2 regions of the Flavobacterium chungangensis genome follow, and region 1 is predicted to be linked to the other one. Evidence: riboswitches for the same ligand, from Rfam matches in the RefSeq annotation. Region 1 holds a riboswitch; the other holds the start of a gene.
The links. Region 1 has a riboswitch for S-adenosylmethionine ahead of ACFO3N_RS07700 (redoxin domain-containing protein). Riboswitches for the same ligand answer to the same signal wherever they lie in the genome.
Positions count from the first base shown of each region.

Region 2: it holds a riboswitch for S-adenosylmethionine, as region 1 does, so the genes downstream of both, ACFO3N_RS05250 (homocysteine S-methyltransferase family protein) here and ACFO3N_RS07700 (redoxin domain-containing protein) in region 1, are expected to answer to the same signal.

Region 1 is NZ_JBHSFY010000004.1:75,462-78,658, forward strand. Features, by position in the region: gene ACFO3N_RS07695 (aminotransferase class V-fold PLP-dependent enzyme) at 1-348, opposite strand, end outside; gene ACFO3N_RS07700 (redoxin domain-containing protein) at 432-1,424, opposite strand; SAM riboswitch class I at 1,662-1,762, opposite strand; gene ACFO3N_RS07705 (response regulator) at 1,979-2,434, opposite strand; gene ACFO3N_RS07710 (PAS domain-containing sensor histidine kinase) at 2,437-3,197, opposite strand, start outside.
Region 2 is NZ_JBHSFY010000003.1:9,574-12,770, reverse strand. Features, by position in the region: gene ACFO3N_RS05255 (hypothetical protein) at 102-614, opposite strand; gene ACFO3N_RS05250 (homocysteine S-methyltransferase family protein) at 632-1,636, opposite strand; SAM riboswitch class I at 1,969-2,085, opposite strand; gene ACFO3N_RS05245 (NAD(P)/FAD-dependent oxidoreductase) at 2,595-3,197, opposite strand, start outside.

The DNA.
Region 1 (3,197 bases):
TGATAAAGCTGCTGTCATACCGCTTCCAGTCGTTACCAAAACATCCGAATCATTGGCATTAACCGATTTTTTAATAATATCCCTTGCATGCTGATAGGCATAAGTAGAGGTTTTTCCTGTCTGACTTGAAAGTGAATGCGTATTGGCAATCATTGGACCAATTTTATTGAGCATTATATCTTCGATCGGATGGTATAATCTTCCGCTGGCAACCCAGTCTGCGTACACTAAATTTTGTTCTCCGTAAACCGATTCGAAAGTATGATCAATTCCTACTGTATTTTCTCTAAATTTAGAAAAGTAACATTCAGGCTCTGTTGGTTTTGTTGTTGGCTCAATCGCATTCATTTCCTTATCATTTTAAATTAACTAATATGTATTCTTTCTCAATTTTTGTCATTTCGAGGAATGACAAGATTGCGTGTTCTTTATTAAATTTTATTTTCTAAAAGTGTTTTTAGTGTAGCTTGTAATTCTTCTCCGTGCAGGTTTTTCGCAACGATTATTCCTTTAGAATCCACTAAATAATTTCCTGGAATAGCTCTTACACCGTATAATTTAGCAACAGCACTGTTCCAGAAAAGCAAATCAGAAACATGCGTCCAAGTTAAATTATCATCTTGAATTCCTTTAACCCAGTTTTCTTTCTTTTTATCTAAAGAGATGCCTACGATATTGAATCCTTTATCATGAAATTCTTTGTAAGCTGCTACAATATTTGGGTTCTCTCTTCGGCATGGTCCGCACCATGAAGCCCAAAAATCAACTAGAGTATAACCTCCTTTTAAATTATCATAAAGTCGAACTGGCTTTCCGTCAGGATCATTGGCTGTAAAATCAGGGGCTTTTTTACCTACTGCTAATCCGTCTAAAACAATAGCCAGTTCTTTTAATTCTTTCACGTAAGTGGTATTTTGAAGACTTTTATCCAACAAAGCAATATTTTGTGTAATCTGCTCTGGCGTTAATCTATATGACCAGTTTCTGTACAACACATAAGCCGAAACAATAGATTTTGGATGTTCGGTTAGGAATTTACTGATTTCTACATCTTTGCTCTTTTTATAGATTTCGAACAAATCTTGAGAAGCTGAACCTTCAACCACAGAAGCGGTATAATATTTCTTCGGACTCAGTTTTACTGTAATTGGGTCTTTTTCAAGAAAAACATACAAGGGCGAACTTTCTGTATTGACGCTCAATCCATATAATTCTGGTGTTTTTACTTTTGTTTTAAAACTAAAATTTCCATCTTTTACTTTTGCCGAATCAATTGTAGTAAACATTTTATTGTGAAACTTTTGCAGGTAAACATATTGCGCCACTGTATCGACAACAGTCCCTTTTAATTGTAAATTATTTTCCTGCGCTTGAGTTTGAAAAGCTCCAAAAAGCAAAGCAAAACCGAATAGTATTTTTTTCATTTTATTTTAGTTTTAAGATTAGACAAAAGAATTTTAGGCCAATGAAAAAAGTCATTAGCGTTAGTATTGTTTATAAAAGAAATTGGAGAGAAACTAGTCTTTAAGCCTTCAGAAAAAAGCAAAACTGTTTTCTTCAAAAATGGAATTCAAGAGTTCATAACTGGCGTACAAAATGGATTCTGCTTTCATAATAAAGATTTTAATTGGATGATCTTAAACAGATTTACGGAGAAATCTTTCTTATCTACCCGCACACAGCGGAAGGATTTAGCACCTTATTCGGCAACAGGTTGCTAAGACTTCAATGGGCCTATTCCCTCAGTCTTTCTGGATAAGTATCATTATATAAATTTTCTGTGATACAAATATATATTAATTCTACCGAATTAGTCAAGTTTAAAATACTTTTTTTTCATTTTTTTATTAAAATAACCTTTCAATACAATTCAAGATTTTAAAAATCAATACATTAAAATAAAATATACTTTTTGGCAAATGCTTTTTTTATAAAATAAATTCATACGTTTTACTTTTCAAAAAAAGAAAACATCATTTTATTCTGCACAAAAGACATGTAAATATTTATTCTTTTCAAGATTTGAAAAAGCTTCTTTTAACCCATTTTCAAGGTTTGAAGTAATTAATCTTAAGACCTGTTTTAAGTCGTCAAAATTATTTGGTTTTACAAAATAGCAGACTGCACCAAGGTTGGCAGCTGTATCCATATCATTTCTGTACGAAGAAGTAGAAATCATAACTACAGGAATATCTTTATAACGTTCTTCCGATTTTAATTGCTTCAGACATTCCCAGCCGTTCATAACGGGCATATTTAAATCTAGAAAAACAATTTCTGGAATCTTCTCCTGATTTTTAAGCGTATTTATCACACCGCTACCATTTTCTGAACAATAGCAAACAATACTTTCATCTATTTCTGCCAATGCTTCGCAAAACATTTCTGCATCATCCTGATCGTCATCAGCCAATAAAATCATCTTTTCTTGCATACTTAAATGTGTTTTACTTTTTGCTCAAATGGCAATGTTATAATAAAAATGGCTCCTTTATTAGCAATTCCTGTGGCTGTAATACTTCCGCCGTGACGTTCGGCTATTTTTTTACAAAGCGATAACCCTAAACCCGTTCCTTCATAACGATCCTTAGAATTTAAGCGTGTAAAGGTTTCAAAAATTCGTCCTGTCTGATCAAGATCAAAACCAATTCCGTTATCTTCTACTGTAATTATCGCAATTCTGTTGCCTTCTTCAATTTGTTCTGTTGCTGTAATACGTATTTCTGGCGGAGTATCTTCTTTAGCAAATTTAATAGAATTATTAATAAGATTATAAAACAGCTGATACAACAATACAGAAGCGCCTTCTATAACTGGAAGTTTTTCAAAATAAATGGTGCCATTTGTATTTTGAAGCGCAATTTCAAGATCGGTTTCTATATTTTTAATAACTTCATTTAAATCGACTATTGTTGTTTTTTGCGAATCGGCATTCATTTTCGAATAGGCTAATACACCATCAATCATATTAAACATACGATCTGCCGCAACATGAATTCGTTCAATATATTTTGTTGAAGATTCATCAAACTGTCCTGACATATGATCTTCTAGACGGCTTAGAAAAGTTTTTATCTTTCGAACAGGTTCTTTTAAATCATGCGAAGCAACATGCGCAAACTGCTGTAAATCGTCGTTAGATCTTTGCAGTTCTTTAGTACGATCTTTTACCAAAATTTCAAGTTTTTCAGTAATCG
Region 2 (3,197 bases), on a different contig from region 1:
CCGTTACAAGTCCTCGTCTCGTCAAAAGACTAGACTGTGGGCTTTTCTCTTCTATCCTTCACACAAACTTGGTTTCATAAGAAATCGCTTTCCTACTTCTATTATTTATATTCATAATCTGATTTTGACAATTCTTGAATTTCTTCCTTTTTATAAAGAATTTCCCAAATCATTTTATATAAATCTAAAAAAGGTTTTGCTTTCTTTTCATTCATTTCACTCGTATGTCCCGTATAGTAACTTACAGGTTTTTTATTTCCATTTGCGAAAACTACAATGCTCTTTTGAAAACTAGGATTTGTAATCCATATTGTATCATTAACATTCGGTTCAAACAAAATCGGCATTTCAAAAAATTTAACCCTTATAATGAATTCATATATCCTTTCTTTTTCTTCTCTTGTCAATTCTACTTTAATAGTTTTTTCTCCATCATGATAATCTCTGTAAAAGCTATTATATTGAGAATTATAACTGTCAGTTGCGCCATTATTAATTGTAAAATAAAAATCAGAGGGTATTTCTTGTATAACTTTTGATGAAGATTCTTCACTTTGGAAACCAAACAAGCCAAAAAGTATAAATACAATTGATATTATTCTTAATTGCCTCATCACCAATAGTTTTTTAGTTAAGAAAAAACAGGCGCCACTCTCGGCTTATAATCCTTAGCAACCTCAGCCATTAATCGAATATGATCTGGCGTTGTTCCGCAACAACCACCGATGATATTGATTAAATTATCCTCTAAATATTCTTTAATGAAAGCCTGTGTTTGTTCTGGTGTTTCATCGTATTGTCCGAAAGCGTTTGGCAATCCTGCATTTGGATGTGCCGAAACATTAAAACTTGTATTATGTGCTAATGTTTTTAAGTATGGTTTCAACAAATCGGCTCCAAGAGCGCAATTGAATCCTACGCTTAATAACGGAATATGCGAAACTGAGATCAAAAACGCTTCAACTGTCTGTCCAGAAAGTGTTCTTCCTGAAGCATCTGTAATTGTTCCTGAAACCATGATTGGAATATCTATATTGCGTTCTTCTTTTACTTCTTCGATTGCAAAAAGTGCGGCTTTTGCGTTTAATGTATCGAAGATTGTTTCTACTAAAAGCAAATCACAACCGCCATCCATTAAAGCTTCTGCTTGTTGTTTGTAAGCAATTCGTAAATCGTCAAACGTTACGGCTCTGTAACCTGGATCGTTTACATCTGGCGACATACTTGCTGTACGGTTGGTTGGTCCAATTGAACCGGCTACGAAACGTGGTTTTTCTGGATTTTTTGCGGTAAACTCATCGGCTACTTGTCTTGCGATTTTTGCCGATTCGTAGTTTAACTCGTAAACCAAATCTTCCATATGATAATCGGCCATACCGATTGTTGTTCCAGAGAAAGTATTGGTTTCTACAATGTCAGCACCAGCTTCATAATAAGCGGCATGAACATCGCGGATTGCTTGTGGTTGTGTTAGGGATAGTAAATCGTTGTTTCCTTTTAACGGATGCGGAAAATCTTTGAAACGCTCTCCTCTGAAATCTTCTTCGGAGAAATTATAGCGTTGCAACATTGTTCCCATTGCTCCATCAAGGATTAGGATATTCTTTTTTATTGCTTCTTGAATTGTAATTGCCATGTTTTTTTGTTTTAGCTGCTAAGACGCTAAGGTTCTAAGATGCTAAGTTTTTTTTATTATGATTGTGAAGTTTAAACCTAACAGGTTTTAAAAACCTGTTAGGTTTGCTTCGGATATTTTTTTCACATTAATTCCAAAAGTGCACTATTGCTGGCTCATTAGCCCCGATTGAAGTGGAAATTATTTTGTCCGCCGCGGCGGACAAAATGATTGCAACGAAAAGCGGGAACTATTGACTGCAAAAATGCGCCAATGATTCGCTCCTTACTGAATTGCTTCAGTAAATATTATATGTTATCGAGAAAAGTTTTGAGAAATACGAGTATGTATTTGTGTTATCTATCTTTAATACTGGAAAATGTTGTATAAAGTAGAATTTAGCACCTTCTTTATGATAAAGGGTTGCTAAGGTTTCATCGGGTCTATCCCTCCGCCTTTCGTGATAACTGACAATAATTTTAAGAACAGTGCAAAGGTATGAAATAGGCTTTCTATTTGCAAATGTTTTTTTTTAAGATGCTGAGAGGCTAAGATACTGAGATTCTAAGTTTTTATCTTTTACGTGATTTAGCTCCAGAGGAGCATAATATTTATAGAAAAAAGACAAGCACAACACAAGAGCTCCAGCGGAGCGAAATATATTTCGCTCCGCTGGAGCTCTTGCCCAAACGAATAATTTCTTTTCTATAAATATGTCATCCCTCTGTGATTAATAAAAAAGCTAAACCTGTTTTTCTAATATAGCCCGTGGTTTCAACCACGGGAAACGTATTGTGATAATCCGTTTTGTTTTGTTGTCATGTAAATTGATTGTGCGTTGTGTCTATACGTTGTGTTCCAGTGGTTGAAACCACTGGCTATGTTTGAATATGTTTTATAAAAAAAAGCTCAAACTTTAAAAAAGTTTGAGCTTCATATATAAAATCTTAGTGTCTTAGAAACTAAGAATCTTAGCAACTTAAACAATTGCCTTCACAACCGCTTTTGGAGCTTCTTTACGAGTTCCGTCGAAACCGTCTACTCCTGAAACTGTTGTATATTTCAATACGTATTTTTTACCTGGATTGATGATTCCGTATGCAGCTTGGCACATTAAAGTTGCTTCGTGGAAACCACAAAGGATTAACTTTAATTTTCCTGGGTATGTATTTACGTCTCCAATAGCGAAGATTCCCGGAATGTTAGTTTGGTAATCTAATGCATTGTTTACTTTAATTGCATTTTTCTCGATTTCTAATCCCCAGTCTCCAATTGGACCTAATTTTGGTGTTAATCCGAAAAGCGGAATGAAATAGTCGCAGTCAATTTTACGGTGTGCGCCGTTTTCTTCGATATCTAGTGACTCAACGTGCTCAGCACCATTGATTCCGATAACTTCTGCCGGAGTGATTAATTTGATTTTTCCAGCTGATTTTAATTCCTGTACTTTTTCTACAGAATCTAAAGCTCCTCTAAATTCGTTTCTTCTGTGAATCAAAGTTACTTCTGAAGCTACGTTTGCTAAGAAGATACTCCAGTCTAGTGCTGAATCTCCTCCTCCTGCAATAACAACTCTTTTATC